Linked DNA regions of Sulfolobus acidocaldarius DSM 639. The protein of the gene in region 5 binds, or shares a complex with, the protein of the main gene of each other region. Links are inferred from orthologs where the notes say so. Each region holds a gene or a part of one and is shown on either strand. Other genes may lie near its edges. The genes, in order: SACI_RS06960, rpl18a, SACI_RS00395, SACI_RS06100 and SACI_RS02890.

Region 1 (3,001 bases), 760 kb from region 5 along the record:
TTTCTGACATTATCAAAAGGCTACGAGAAGACTGGAAGAGAATAATTAGTGTAGCCAAGAAACCAGACAAAGATTCATTTAATTACAGTATTAGGCTTACACTTTTAGTTATGGCTGTAGTTGGTCTCATCGCTTACATTGTACAGTTAACTACATCACTGATAATAAGGTAAAAAGGTGCTATCAATGGAGGACTTCAAGTACAGAAATTATTACGTGTTAAGAGTTACAGGAGGACAAGAAATTAACGTGGCTCTTATTTTAGAAGAAAGAATAAAAACAAATAATATAAATGAAATCTTTTCTGTAGTAGTCCCACCTAATATAAAGGGTTATGTGATACTTGAAGCTACCGGACCTCATGTAGTAAAATTAATTTCATCAGGAATAAGACACGTTAAAGGAGTAGCTCATGGACTAATTCAGAAAGAAGATGTTACAAAATTTGTTTCTAAGTCAGTTGCATTACCCGCTGTGAAAGAAGGAGACTTAGTAGAGGTAATTAGTGGTCCATTTAGAGGTATGCAGGCTCAAGTTGTGAGAGTAGAATCAACAAAAAATGAAGTAGTTTTAAATATTTTAGAATCCTCATATCCTGTTCAGGTTACAGTTCCTTTGGAACAAGTTAAACCTGTTAAGAGGTGACAGATAATTGCCTACTAAGACAATAAAAATAATGGTAGAAGGAGGTAGTGCTAAACCAGGTCCACCATTGGGACCTACCCTATCACAATTAGGACTTAATGTTCAGGAAGTTGTTAAAAAAATAAATGATGTTACAGCACAATTTAAAGGAATGTCAGTACCAGTCACAATTGAGATCGATAGTTCAACTAAAAAATATGATATAAAAGTTGGAGTACCTACAACAACATCACTATTACTTAAAGCAATAAACGCTCAAGAGCCCTCAGGAGATCCAGCCCACAAGAAGATAGGCAATTTAGACTTAGAACAAATTGCTGACATAGCGATTAAGAAAAAGCCTCAACTTAGCGCAAAAACTCTAACAGCTGCAATAAAGAGTTTACTAGGAACTGCAAGGTCAATAGGTATAACTGTTGAAGGAAAAGATCCTAAAGATGTAATAAAAGAGATTGATCAAGGAAAATACAATGACTTATTAACTAATTATGAGCAAAAATGGAATGAAGCAGAAGGGTGAAGAAAGTGTTAGCGGATAAAGAATCGTTGATAGAAGCCTTAAAACTGGCACTTAGTACGGAGTATAATGTAAAAAGGAACTTTACACAAAGTGTGGAAATTATACTTACGTTTAAAGGAATTGATATGAAGAAAGGTGACCTTAAACTTAGAGAAATAGTTCCCTTACCAAAACAGCCATCTAAAGCAAAGAGGGTTCTTGTTGTTCCATCCTTCGAACAACTCGAATATGCTAAAAAAGCATCTCCCAATGTTGTGATAACTAGAGAAGAATTACAAAAATTACAAGGACAAAAAAGACCAGTGAAAAAATTAGCTAGACAAAATGAGTGGTTTTTAATTAACCAGGAATCTATGGCACTGGCAGGAAGGATATTAGGACCCGCCTTAGGACCTAGAGGTAAGTTTCCTACACCTCTACCCAATACAGCTGATATCAGTGAATATATTAATAGATTCAAGAGATCAGTTCTAGTAAAGACCAAGGATCAGCCACAAGTTCAAGTATTCATAGGAACTGAGGACATGAAGCCTGAAGACTTAGCTGAGAATGCGATAGCCGTATTAAATGCAATAGAGAATAAAGCAAAGGTAGAAACTAATCTAAGAAATATTTATGTTAAAACAACAATGGGTAAAGCTGTAAAAGTTAAAAGAGCGTGATCGGTTTGGCAGTTACTACAACTAAAAAAATAGCAAAATGGAAAGTAGATGAAGTAGCTGAACTTACTGAAAAATTAAAAACCCATAAAACTATAATAATAGCTAATATAGAGGGTTTTCCTGCAGATAAACTTCATGAAATAAGGAAAAAATTAAGAGGAAAAGCTGACATAAAGGTAACTAAAAACAACTTATTTAACATAGCACTCAAAAATGCAGGGTATGACACTAAATTATTTGAAAGCTATCTAACTGGACCTAATGCCTTTATATTTACTGATACTAATCCCTTCGAATTACAGTTATTCCTATCAAAATTTAAATTAAAGAGATATGCCCTGCCAGGAGATAAGGCAGATGAGGAGGTTGTTGTACCAGCAGGAGATACAGGTATTGCAGCAGGTCCCATGCTCAGTGTTTTCGGAAAGTTGAAAATAAAAACAAAAGTCCAGGATGGAAAAATTCACATATTACAAGACACAACAGTTGCAAAGCCTGGAGATGAGATACCAGCAGATATTGTACCAATATTACAAAAACTAGGAATAATGCCAGTATATGTAAAATTAAACATTAAGATAGCCTATGATAATGGAGTAATAATCCCAGGAGATAAATTATCAATTAACCTTGATGATTATACTAATGAAATCAGAAAAGCTCATATTAACGCATTTGCAGTAGCCACAGAAATAGCGTACCCAGAACCAAAGGTCCTTGAATTTACAGCAACCAAAGCTATGAGAAATGCATTAGCTCTAGCCAGTGAGATAGGTTATATAACTCAAGAGACAGCACAGGCAGTATTTACTAAAGCAGTAATGAAAGCATACGCTGTTGCCTCTTCAATAAGCGGAAAAGTAGATTTAGGAGTTCAAATACAAGCACAACCACAGGTCTCTGAACAGGCAGCTGAGAAGAAAGAAGAAAAGAAAGAAGAAGAAAAGAAAGGACCAAGCGAAGAAGAGATAGGCGGAGGCTTATCATCACTATTCGGTGGATGAGTTTAAATATCACCTCTTTATGTATTTTAAGGTGATTATATATGGAGTACATATACGCAAGTTTACTATTGCACGCAGCTAAGAAAGAAATAAGTGAGGAAAACATAAAGAATGTATTAAGTGCAGCAGGAATAACAGTGGACGAAGTTAGACTAAAAGCTGTAGCAGCT
Region 2 (2,743 bases), 760 kb from region 5 along the record:
GGTTTAATCCACTAAGAAGAAATTGGAGAAGAAATAATTTAAAGGTGTGAATAAATGAGCCAGGAAACTACTGCTACTAAACAAGAAGAGCAAAAAACATCAGAGCTACAACAACAGAAGAAAGAGGAACAAAAACCGCAACAGGCAACAACTACAACGAAAGAGGAAAAGAAAACTAAGCCAGAGAAAGAGAACTTTGAAATGGTTATAAACTTTAGAAGAGTAATAATGGGAAGAAAAACTACCAGAACTAAAAGAGCCATAAAGTATGTGAGATATATGGTAAAGAGACATTTTGGAGCGGAAAAAGTAATTATTGATCCACTATTAGCAAAGGCAATAACCATGAATGGTAGGGATAAAATAGTAAGAAGAGTAAGGATAGCTGTCAAAAGAATCGGAGAAAAAACATATTTAGCTAGACTTGCAATTAAGAGTGAATGATCTTAGATAAGTTATCAATTTTTGGTACAGACAATATAGGTATTTATATATTTACTAATGATAAATATACAATTATACCTAAAATAGACGACAAAGAAGTAATAGAGAAAATTCAAGGAATACTGAAAACAGAAATAATACAGACTACCATATCTAAGAGCGTGCTAGTAGGTATTCTGGTTACAGGAAATAATGATGTAATTCTCCTACCTAGAACAGCTCTGGCAGATGAAATAAAGGTCATAAAGGAACAGGCTAAAGACGTTAGAGTCGAGGTTGTGGATATTAGACCTACTGCTTTAGGAAATATCATATTATCCAACACGCATGGTGCACTTATTTACCAAGATCTTTCTGAGGCGGAAATAAATAAGGTAAAGAAAGCATTGCAGATTGATACTGCAATTAAGGGTACAATAGCAAATATAATTACAGTAGGATCAGTGGCAGTAATTACAGACAAGGCTGGTTTAGTACATATTGACGCAACTGAAGAAGAGTTGAAAAAATTGAGTGAATTATTTAAAGTAAAGTTAGATTCTGGAACTGTAAATTTTGGGAGCGTCTTTATAAGGAGCGGATTAGTGGCTAACAGAAATGGAGTTCTAGTAGGTTCCTCAACAACGGGAGCAGAGATTTTAAGAATCCAAAGAGCATTTAGTGATTAGTATGGCTGAAGTAAAAATTTTCATGGTCAGAGGAACTGCCATATTTAGTGCGTCAAGATTTCCTACAAGTCAAAAATTCACAAAATATGTTAGAGCTTTAAATGAAAAACAAGCAATCGAATACATTTATAGTCAACTTGGTGGAAAAAATAAAATTAAACGATACAACATACACATACAAGAGATCAAAGAAGTTAAGGAAGATGAAATCACTGACAAGACAATAAGAGATTTAGCAAAGCTAGATAAAATTATAATGTGATAGAAATGAGTGAAGAGGCAGAGCAACAACAAGCGGCAGAATATATAGCATACCTATATGATCAAGCATCAGCACTAAGACAATATATAGATACCCTTCAGAAGAACCTGGCAGAGGTACTAGAATCCTTAGAAGCAGTAAGAGCATCAAAAAGTGCCGTAGACGAGATAGGTAAGGAAAACCAGGAATACTTGTTATTTGGCGACAGAAAGGGCAATATAGTATTCAAGGTAAACAGTGTAGATAAAAATAAGGTTCTAATACACTTAGGATTAAATTATTACGCAGAAGTTGATCCACAAGCAGCTAAGAAAATTCTGGATGATAGAGAGCAACAGTTGGCTGAAGTATCTAAAAATATACAAGGTGAATTATCTAAGTCAATAGACGCTTATAATCAAATTGCAGAAATTCTTTCCCAAGTGCAAGGTAAAAAAGGTGAATAATTTGTTTTGATAGATTAAAAAAAGCATTCTCAAATTTTTTAGATAAAATTAGTGGAGAAGAGAACAAAAAGGAACCTGAAACTAGACAAACAGATCAACTAGAAAGTAAAAAAGAAGAGACTATACAACAACAGCAAAATGTACAACAACCACAAGCGGAAAATAAAATTGAGCAAAAACAGGAAAAAATTTCAGTTCAAACAGGTCAAGAAAATAAGCAGGAGAATAAACGATCCTTCTTTGATTTCCTGAAGTATAAAACGATAAAAGAGGACGATCTTAATGACGTTATAGAAGAACTCAGATTTCAACTTCTTGATTCTGATGTATCTTATGAAGTTACGGAAAAAATACTAGAAGATCTCAAAAATAATCTGATAGGGAAAAAGGTTAGTAGAAGAGAGGAAGTTGAGGAAATAGTAATAAATACTCTAAAAAAATCTATAACAGAGATTTTAACAAAAAATCAAAAAACAGATTTGATAGAAAAAATAAGAAGTAGTGGAAAGAAGCCATTTGTAATAATATTCTTTGGAGTTAATGGAGTAGGTAAAACTACTACTATAGCAAAAGTAGTAAATATGCTGAAGAAAAATAACTTATCTACAATTATTGCAGCCTCAGATACATTTAGAGCTGCTGCACAAGAGCAACTAGCTTATCATGCATCAAAATTAGAGGTTCAACTAATAAGAGGAAAATATGGTGCTGATCCAGCGTCGGTAGCATTCGATGCCATAAGTTTTGCTAAGAGTAGAAATATAGATGTAGTACTTATTGATACAGCTGGGAGAATGCATATAGACTCTGATTTAGTTGAAGAACTTAAGAGGGTTTTAAGGATAGCAAAACCTGATTTTAGGATCTTAATATTAGACTCGCTAGCAGGAAGTGATGCATTAGAACAGGCTAGACATTTTGAA
Region 3 (3,008 bases), 420 kb from region 5 along the record:
GCTCAACCGGCTATAAGGGCATTAGCAAGAGCTGGATTTATAATTGGAAGAATTGAAGACGTTACGCCATTACCTCATGATACCATAAGGAGACCTGGTGGAAGAAGAGGAAGAAGAGTATAACGTGTTAAGCTATGCCTATTTCTTTAATCGAAAGAAATGGATTAAGGCTTAGGTTAGTGCTAGAGAATTATCCCCTTGAGTTCGTAAACTCTATAAGGAGAGCATCAATTTTATATGTACCCGTTATGGCTGTGGATGAAGTCTATTTTATAGAAAACAATAGTCCTTTGTATGACGAGATTTTAGCTCATAGACTTGCACTCGTGCCTTTTGTTTCAGATGAAGCCTTAGAACATTATAGACCTCCAGAGGAGTGTGCGGAATGTAAGGAAAATTGTGATGGTTGTTATAATAGAGTATATCTTGACGTGGAGGCTAAAGATCAGCCTCTTATGATTTACTCCAGAGATTTGAAGTCTGAAGACCAAATGATAACTCCTGTTTCGGGGGCAATCCCAATAGTATTGTTGGGCTCTAAGCAGAAGATTAGTTTAGAAGCTAGATTAAGATTGGGATATGGAAAAGAGCACATTAAGTATAGTCCAGTTTCTGTCTCAATTGTTAGGTATTATCCTAAAGTTACCGTATTAGGAAATTGTGAGAAGGCAGTGGAGGTTTGTCCAGAAGGCGTCTTTGCTATGGAAAATAATAAACTAGTTGTAAAGAATGAATTGTCGTGTATTCTATGTGAAGAATGCTTAAAGTATTGTGCGGGTTCTGTTTCTATAGAGAGTGTAGAGAATAAATTTATTTTAGAAATAGAATCGGTAGGTAGTTTAAAGCCAGAGAGAATTTTAATAGAGGCAAGTAAGAGCTTATTACGTAAGTTGAGTGAATTAAAGAGTAAGTTGGAGGCTGGAAAGTAATGTCTCGTGGTAGTACTAACATAATGTTAAGAAAGTTGATTACTTCATTGAAAAAACAAGATAAGGCTATATGGGTTAGAGTGGCTGAGGAGCTAGAGGCTCCAAGAAGAAAGAGGGCTTACATTAACATTTATAAAATCAATAGGTATAGTAAGGCAAATGATATAATTGTGGTACCCGGAAAGGTATTAGGAGTAGGAAACCTTGATCATCCAGTGACAGTAGTGGCACTCTCGTTCTCCAAACCGGCTAAGGAGAAGATATTAAGAAGTGGAGGTAAGGTTATGAGTTTGTATAAGGCTATACAGGAGTTAAATGATTTTAAAGGTAAAACTGTGAGGTTGATGAAGCAATGAGTAGTCAGGAAGAGATAGTTATTGTAGACGCAACAAACCAAATATTAGGAAGAATGTCAACCCACATAGCTAAGTTATTGAAGTCAGGTAAGAAGGTCTATGTGGTGAATGCTGAAAAAGCGATAATAAGTGGTCCTAGATCTAGGGTTCTAGAGGGCTACTCCCTTCTATTTACTGTAAAGACTATGCAAAATCCTTACAGGCAAGGAATTAGAAGACCCAGAAATCCAATAAACATAGTGAAGAGAACAGTGAGAGGGATGCTTCCTAAAAATAAATTAGGAAAGCAAATTTACAGGAATCTCAAAGCATATATCGGAATTCCTAAAGAACTGGAAGGTAAATCTATGATTAGATTTGACGATGCTGATGTTAGTAGGTTAAAAGGTAAATATATAACTGTTGCAGAGTTATCAAGATTATTAGGTGGGTTAAAGCAATGAGTCAGGCTGAACAGAATTTTATGATTACTTATGCGAGAAGGAAGTCTGCTAGAGCAAGTTGTTACATCAAACCTGGTAATGGGAAAGTTTTCGTGAACGATATTCCAATTGAAATTATACCAATTGAGGTAGTTAGATATAAAATAATGGAACCTTTGGTCTTGGCTGGAGACAAGATAACCTCTTCCATAGAAGCTAGAATATACACACAAGGAGGAGGTATAATGGGTCAAGCTGATGCTGCTAGAATGGCACTAGCTAGAGCATTGGTCAAATTTACGAATAGTAAGGAACTTGTAGAGATCTATAAGTCATATGACAGAACTATGCTAGCTGGAGACCCAAGGCAGACTGAGTCTGAAAAGTGGATGAGATATAGTGCTAGAAGATGGAGACAGAAAGCGTACAGGTGAAACTTCTTGATTATTCCGATTAGATGTTTTACATGTGGTGCAGTCGTGGCAGATAAGTGGGAGCCATTTAGTAATAGGGTAATGGGTGGAGAGGATCCTGAGAAAGTGCTAACTGAGCTTGGTGTAAATAGATATTGTTGTAGAAGGATGCTTTTATCCCACGTTAATATTATAAGGGAAATTATACATTATACTAGACCAATTTAGGTGATTTAAATGTCGGAGAAGGAGAGAGGAACAGAATTAAGTGAGGAGGAGAAGGCTGAGCTTCAAAAGACAGAGAAAGGGACAGTAATAGAATTATTAGTTCCGTTGGACACTTATTTATCTGCAGGAGTTCACATAGGTACTCACACATGTACTCGATATATGGAAAGGTTTATCTATAGGGTAAGACCTGAGGGACTTTATGTACTTGATGTTAGAAAAATAGATGAGCGACTAAGAGTGGCAGCCAAGTTTATTTCTAGGTTCAGACCTGAGGCTGTTTTAACGGTTGCTTCCAGACCATATGCCTTTACCCCTGTTCAAAAATTTAGTGAAGTCGTAAGGGGTAAGGAAATTAGTGGTAGATTCCCTCCTGGAACTTTGACAAATCCTTATCTAGATAATTACATAGAACCTGAAGTATTGATAGTAACAGATCCTAGGACAGATTTGCAAGCAATAAAGGAAGCTTCTAAAGTTGGTATACCAATAGTAGCATTCACAGATACTGATGCAAGAGTAGATTTTATTGACGTAATAATTCCTGCCAACAACAAGGGTAGAAAGTCTTTAGCATTATTGTATTGGGTTCTCGCTAGGCAGATTCTGCGAGAAAGGAAAGAGATACCTTTGGATGGTGATATACCTTTAAGGGTTGAG
Region 4 (3,025 bases), 600 kb from region 5 along the record:
CAGATTTTTAGAAGTTATTACGAGAATGCTGTATTAGATTTACCACAAGATATAGAGCTTAGGGAATTCGCATATCAACCCTTCAATTCTGACACGTACGTCAGGCATTTAACCTTTTCAAGTGTGGACGAATTAAGAAGTTTCATTTTGTCTAATGTTCCACTTCATTTGTATTTCTCAGCAGCAAGATACCAGATTCCATCTGCCAAAGAAATGGAGCAGAAAGGTTGGTTAGGATCCGATCTACTATTCGATCTTGATGCTGATGATATATGTGAGATTAATGTAAGAAGGTTTTGTAGCGGAATGGAGATTTTATCTGAGACCTGCGATGGTGAGGTTAGGGAGATAAGTGAAATTACAGTTGATTGTATTAATAGAGTTTTTGAAAATGCTCTAGTTTTAAAGGATATTCTGATACAGGACTTTGGGCTTAAACCTAGGATCTTCTTCTCTGGAAACAGGGGGTTCCACATTAGAGTAGATTGTTATAATGAATGGGCGAATCTGGATTCAGAGGATAGAAGGGAGATAGCTGAATATATAATGTCTCCTTCTCCGCCTTATGAGTCAAATTCTGAATCAGGCCCTGGATGGTTGGGCAGATTTGCTAGAGGTATAAATGGAGTTAAGATAGACGAACAAGTCACTGTAGATCCTAAAAGATTGGTGAGAATACCTGGCTCCCTGAATGGTAAAGCAGGTCTTAAAGTTATTGAAATTGTAAATGATAAGTTTGAATATGACGAGTATCTATCTCCTTTTGAGGGAATTGTAGCATTTCAATCTAACCTTTCAGGAAAATTTAATGTATTAGGACATGAAATTCAATTGAGGAGAGGAGAAATAACCAAACTATCAGCAAAAACTGGAGTTTATTTAGCACTCAAGGGCTATGGGGTGATAAAAGCACATGTTAGATGAAATGGTAATGAATGAGCTTAGGAAAGAAGAGGAGATCTCTGAAATACGCACAGAGGACTTAGAAAAATATATTCATAACCTGAGAAAACTTAGAGTAAAATTTGCTGATGATATTCATAAAGCTGAAGTTTCTGTTTATGAAGAATTGGCAGAATCACTTTTTGAATTAAGAATTTCTAAAGTTGTAGAGTCCATTCAGCCTAAAGGATTCGACAAAGAATTACTAGGTCTAATTTCTATGATGAAAAATATTTATAAGAATTATCTATCTGGTAATTACTATACTAAAGACGGAAAAATATTGTGCAAAGTTGTAAATCCACTTACCTATAACAACATCACGTTAAATTCTGGTGATTTTATTCTTCTACCTCTACATCTTGTCCTATTACTATCGACCGCTGGATTTATTACTCCTTTAGAAGTAGTGAATAGGGATGAAAGTTCCTAAAGTTATTAAGACCTATTGCCCTAAGTGTAAGACCCATACTGAGCACTCAGTCTCACTATACAAAGGTGGCAAAAGAAGGAGTTTAGCTGAAGGTCAGAGAAGATATGAGAGAAAGAATGTAGGTTACGGTAGCAAGAGAAAACCAGAGCAAAAAAGATTTGCAAAGACGACTAAGAAACAAACATTAGTGCTAAAATGCCAGAAATGTAGTTATACTATTGTAAAGGAAGGTATGAGGTTAAAGAAGTTAGAGTTGGTAGAGGTGGTCAAATGAAGGCAAAGTTTAAAATTCTTATACCGGAGCCCAAGAGCAAATTTATCAGAGTTAAATGTAGGCAATGCAATAATGAACAGGTGATATTCTCTAACGCCACATTTCCAGTAAGGTGTTTATCGTGTGGGGCTCAAATCGTAATCCCCAAGGGTGGTAAAGCAAAAATAGAGGGAGATACAGTAAGAATACTAGGTTAAAATGATATACAACAGAAACAAGTTCCCATCAGACGGAGAAGTTTTAGTTGCAACGGTAAAACAGATTTTTGATTATGGAAGTTATGTTTATTTAGACGAGTATTCTAATCTCCAAGCTTTTCTACCTTGGAGTGAGATAAGCAGTAGATGGGTAAAAAATATTCGAGATGTATTAAAAGAAGATAGAAAAATAGTTGTAAAAGTAATAAGAATAGATAGGAAAAAAGGAACAGTTGACGTTTCCCTTAAAAAAGTTACAGAAGACGAAAAGAAGAAAAAGATGATGTTATGGAAGAAGACACAAAGAGTTGATAAGATATTGGAAATAGTTTCACAAAAATTAGGTAAAAAAGAAGACGAGGCGTGGAGAGACATTGCCTTTAAATTGGAGGAGAAATACGGAAATGCCTTTGACAGCCTTTTGAAAGCCTATAAGGAGGGAGATAAGATACTTAAAGATGCCGGAGTTCCAGACATATGGATAAAACCACTGATGGAAGAGATAGGTAAACACATTGAAGAGAAAAAAGTGAAAGCCAGTGATGTAATATCGTTAAGGACTATTGATCCTGGTGGTGTTGAAAAAATCAAAAAAGTAATTGACACTGCAGTTGAAAAAATAGATGACCTTGATGTAGAAGTTAAAATATATACAATAGGTGCTCCCAGGTATAGGATTGATGTGATAGGTACAGATCAGAAGTTGGTATCAAATGCTTTACAGGAACTAATCAACTTGATTAAGGAGATAAGCCAGCATGAAAACGTAACGTTTTCGGTGGTTAAGAAGTGAAATCCAAAATAAGAAGATGTAATAAAGACTATACTTATACGATGAGCGAAAGATGTCCTACTTGTGGTGAAAAGACATTCATACCAATACCTCCTCGTTTTTCTCCCGTCGATAAATATGTAAAATATAGAATCGAATTAAAAAAGGGTGTAAAGTTAAGCTGTTGAAATTGTAGGTGGAATTATAACGTTTGGCATAACGAATTGATATATATAGACCATAATGTATACTATAGCTTCTCCTCCTAATGCGTTAGTTACGGATAAGGGGAACAATGCTATATACACTGGTTTAAAGTACATTAGATTCACTCTAGGTAAGAGGGCATTGGGATTGTATAACGATGTAGAAGAAGATTGAAGTAATTGAGATAAACTAATAGAGAA
Region 5 (2,871 bases):
GAGAAGCGTTGGAATCCACTATACTATTAAATTTGTTTCCTAGAACGGTTATAGATATATTTATGGAAGTTCTTCAAGCGGATGCGGGAACTAGATTAGTCGCTTTAATGGCAGCGTCTATGGCTCTTGCAGATGCGGGAATTCCGATGAGAGATTTAATTGCAGGCGTTGCTGTAGGTAAAGCAGATGGTTCATTAGTTTTAGATCTGAATGAGCAGGAAGATATGTGGGGTGAGGCTGATATGCCTATTGCTGTTTTGCCATCATTGGGTCAGGTAGTATTGTTACAGTTAAATGGATTTATGACACCTGATGAATTTAGAAGAGCCTTTGAGCTTGCACAAAAAGGGATCTCTAGTATATATGCATTACAAAAAGAAGCATTGAAAAATAAGTATTTAGAATATAAGGAGGAATAATACATGTCAATTACTCCTTCAAATCAAAATATAGTTCCGACCGTTAAAAAAGACATGATACTATCTGCATTGGAGAGGGGAGTTAGATTAGACGGAAGGAAGCCTAATGAGTATAGACAATTAAAGGTAACTTTGGGTTATGCTAAAAAAGCTGAAGGCTCAGCACTAGTAAAATTAGGTAACACACTAGTATTAGCAGGAGTTAAATTAGAGGAAGACTCTCCTTACCCCGATACACCCAATCAAGGTAACTTAATTGTTAACGTTGAGCTATTACCATTAGCCTATGAAACATTTGAACCTGGTCCACCAGATGAGAATTCCATAGAGCTAGCTAGAATAGTTGATCGTAGTTTAAGAGATTCAAAAGCTATTGACCTTTCAAAATTAGTTATTGCGCCAGGGAAGAAAGTATGGACATTGTGGGTTGATGTATACGTTCTTGATTATGACGGAAATATACTAGACGCATGTATGCTAGCTTCTATAGCTGCGATTTATGACACAAAACTCCCCAAAGTAGAAGTAGAAGGCGACGAAATAAAGATAAATAAGGAAGAAAGGCTAAGTATACCTTTAGTTAATTATCCTGTAGTTACTGTGACCACGGCAAAGATAGGCAAGTACGTTGTGGTTGATCCAAATTTGGATGAAGAAAGTATAGCAGATGCTAAGCTTTCAATTTCATATACGAAAGAAGGCACAATTGTTGGATTGCAGAAAAATTATTCTGGCAATTTGACATTTAAAGAAATAGACGCAATGGAAAGTACAGCAAGAGCTACATCTCAATTTTTGTTCGAAGAGCTTAAAAAGCAGATAAACTTGTATTAAGTGATTGAAAATGGGTAGAGTAACTGGTATTGCAGGGAGATTTGGAGCCAGATATGGATCATCTACAAGGAAGAAATGGAAAGAGGTCATGGAAAGAAGATATATGCCACACCAATGTCCTTATTGTAAGACTACGGGTAAAGTAGTCAGAATTGCTTCCGGAATATGGTACTGTAGAAAATGCGAAACAAAGTGGGCAGGTCTTGCTTATACACCCTATTAGGGTGTTGTTGACCTCAAGTAGAGATTCTTCATCGCGTATAAGGAGTTTTTTAAACGAGCTTTCTTATATAATTCCCGATTCCTTTAAAATAAATAGGGGTAGACAAAGTTTAGATGATATCTTTAAGAGATCTCGATTATATGGAGCTTCGTACATAGTAATAGTAAGTTCTAGCAAAGGAAATCCTGGAAGGTTCTTAGTGTATAATACGTATACGTCTATTAGGGAATTTGATATTAAGATACAAGGTATAACTTTACTTAAGGAGATAGGAGGTAGAGAAAGTAAAATTGTGAGTAAAAAAATACGAGTAGGTTGTATAGGAGAATTATCTAACACTCTTGTTAAAAACTTATTCATGAATCTTGGGTATACTGGAGTAGAGAATTGTGAATCATATGTAAATGGTAGATATATTGAAAAGATAAATGACAAAAATATTTATGAAGTGAAGTTCTTAGATGCTCATAATAATATAATAGGTCCTACTATTAGATTTTTGGTGGATGAAGGTTCTAATAAATATTGAATTGAAGGAAGTAGACCAGAATCTCAAGGATATACTATTTGGATCTATTTTAGTTGAAAAGGTGGACGAAAGAGTAGTAAGTATAAATGAAAAGTTGGGAACTATAACTATAACATCTAACTCCGTTAGCAGAGGTAGAGCTGTGATAAACTCTTATATATCTTGGATATATACAATACTAGAGACTCTGAATAAGGTGAAAAATGCATGACTGAGAGACTTCCACCTGAACTCCAAACAGAGTTAGTTAAACTACAACAGCTTCAAGAGCAGTTGAACAGAGTTATAGCAGAAAGAAGTGTTATTGATAGTCAGTTGAGAGAGGTAAATAAGGTTTTAGATGAATTAAAACAATTACCTTCTGATACAATTATTTACAAGATAGTGGGCAATTTACTTGTAAAGGTAAACAAGGATAATGTAGAGAAAGAACTAGATGATCAAAAAACCATATTGGAATTAAGGTCTAGGACATATCAGAATCAAGAAACTAAGTTGAGAACACAGTTGGAGGAGAAGCAGAAGAAAGTAAATGAGATGTTATCTAAATACTACCCACAGAGAGGGGCAGGGGCAAAGGCTTAATTAATTTAAGGTAAATTACTATTTTGTGTTAAGAATTTATGCCGATTATAGGGAAAAGGCTAGTAATGTCCCAGATTTTTTAAGGGAGCTTGGTGCTGTTGTTATATTCGAGAATTTAACTGTAGCGGATTACGTTATTTCTGAGACAATAGGAATAGAGAGAAAGAGTGTGGAAGATCTTGTTAGCTCTGTTTTTGATAAGCGTTTTTTCGATCAGTTGAGCAGATTAAGTGAAAGTTACAAGGAACCATATATTTTAATTGAGGGCGATCTAAGTCAAA

Evidence for each region.
Region 1: SACI_RS02890 (region 5) and SACI_RS06960 share a complex: the UniProt entries of both Methanocaldococcus jannaschii proteins name them as parts of the 50S ribosomal subunit. The link is inferred for Sulfolobus acidocaldarius DSM 639 from one-to-one orthologs.
Region 2: SACI_RS02890 (region 5) and rpl18a share a complex: the UniProt entries of both Methanocaldococcus jannaschii proteins name them as parts of the 50S ribosomal subunit. The link is inferred for Sulfolobus acidocaldarius DSM 639 from one-to-one orthologs.
Region 3: SACI_RS02890 (region 5) and SACI_RS00395 share a complex: the UniProt entries of both Methanocaldococcus jannaschii proteins name them as parts of the 50S ribosomal subunit. The link is inferred for Sulfolobus acidocaldarius DSM 639 from one-to-one orthologs.
Region 4: SACI_RS02890 (region 5) and SACI_RS06100 share a complex: the UniProt entries of both Methanocaldococcus jannaschii proteins name them as parts of the 50S ribosomal subunit. The link is inferred for Sulfolobus acidocaldarius DSM 639 from one-to-one orthologs.

Annotation. Positions count from the first base shown.
Region 1 is NC_007181.1:1,244,629-1,247,629, reverse strand. The notes cover bases 19-2,994. They hold SACI_RS06960 (50S ribosomal protein L1), read left to right. Parts: upstream 19-1,161; coding sequence 1,162-1,827; downstream 1,828-2,994. Other genes in these bases: rpl12p (50S ribosomal protein P1), read left to right, coding at 2,873-2,994; SACI_RS06955 (50S ribosomal protein L10), read left to right, coding at 1,824-2,831; SACI_RS06965 (50S ribosomal protein L11), read left to right, coding at 653-1,165; SACI_RS06970 (transcription elongation factor Spt5), read left to right, coding at 187-645; SACI_RS06975 (protein translocase SEC61 complex subunit gamma), read left to right, coding at 19-173. In the rest of the region: more of SACI_RS06975, read left to right, coding at 1-18; more of rpl12p, read left to right, coding at 2,995-3,001. UniProt on the Methanocaldococcus jannaschii protein: Probably involved in E site tRNA release. Binds directly to 23S rRNA. Protein L1 is also a translational repressor protein, it controls the translation of its operon by binding to its mRNA.
Region 2 is NC_007181.1:1,247,853-1,250,595, reverse strand. The notes cover bases 26-2,743. They hold rpl18a (50S ribosomal protein L18Ae), read left to right. Parts: upstream 26-1,113; coding sequence 1,114-1,374; downstream 1,375-2,743. Other genes in these bases: ftsY (signal recognition particle-docking protein FtsY), read left to right, coding at 2,009-2,743; pfdA (prefoldin subunit alpha), read left to right, coding at 1,380-1,820; SACI_RS06995 (translation initiation factor IF-6), read left to right, coding at 441-1,112; SACI_RS07000 (50S ribosomal protein L31e), read left to right, coding at 55-444; SACI_RS07005 (50S ribosomal protein L39e), read left to right, coding at 26-50. Outside these bases: more of SACI_RS07005, read left to right, coding at 1-25.
Region 3 is NC_007181.1:63,857-66,864, forward strand. What follows is about bases 22-3,004. They hold SACI_RS00395 (50S ribosomal protein L13), read left to right. Parts: upstream 22-1,281; coding sequence 1,282-1,728; downstream 1,729-3,004. Other genes in these bases: SACI_RS00380 (30S ribosomal protein S11), read left to right, coding at 22-123; SACI_RS00385 (DNA-directed RNA polymerase subunit D), read left to right, coding at 135-929; SACI_RS00390 (50S ribosomal protein L18e), read left to right, coding at 929-1,285; SACI_RS00400 (30S ribosomal protein S9), read left to right, coding at 1,725-2,141; SACI_RS00405 (DNA-directed RNA polymerase subunit N), read left to right, coding at 2,148-2,348. Also shown: more of SACI_RS00380, read left to right, coding at 1-21; more of rpsB, read left to right, coding at 3,005-3,008. UniProt on the Methanocaldococcus jannaschii protein: This protein is one of the early assembly proteins of the 50S ribosomal subunit, although it is not seen to bind rRNA by itself. It is important during the early stages of 50S assembly.
Region 4 is NC_007181.1:1,085,630-1,088,654, reverse strand. Bases 6-3,005 are described here. They hold SACI_RS06100 (50S ribosomal protein L44e), read left to right. Parts: upstream 6-1,361; coding sequence 1,362-1,649; downstream 1,650-3,005. Other genes in these bases: SACI_RS06085 (STT3 domain-containing protein), read right to left, coding at 2,795-3,005; SACI_RS11640 (RNA-protein complex protein Nop10), read left to right, coding at 2,636-2,806; SACI_RS06090 (translation initiation factor IF-2 subunit alpha), read left to right, coding at 1,848-2,639; SACI_RS06095 (30S ribosomal protein S27e), read left to right, coding at 1,646-1,846; SACI_RS06105 (hypothetical protein), read left to right, coding at 914-1,375. Also shown: more of priS, read left to right, coding at 1-5; more of SACI_RS06085, read right to left, coding at 3,006-3,025. UniProt on the Methanocaldococcus jannaschii protein: Binds to the 23S rRNA.
Region 5 is NC_007181.1:485,424-488,294, reverse strand. The notes cover bases 24-2,869. They hold SACI_RS02890 (50S ribosomal protein L37ae), read left to right. Parts: upstream 24-1,263; coding sequence 1,264-1,476; downstream 1,477-2,869. Other genes in these bases: xpf (3'-flap repair endonuclease Xpf), read left to right, coding at 2,616-2,869; SACI_RS02875 (prefoldin subunit beta), read left to right, coding at 2,213-2,590; SACI_RS02880 (hypothetical protein), read left to right, coding at 1,983-2,216; SACI_RS02885 (Brix domain-containing protein), read left to right, coding at 1,478-2,005; rrp42 (exosome complex protein Rrp42), read left to right, coding at 423-1,253. In the rest of the region: more of rrp41, read left to right, coding at 1-23; more of xpf, read left to right, coding at 2,870-2,871. UniProt on the Methanocaldococcus jannaschii protein: Binds to the 23S rRNA.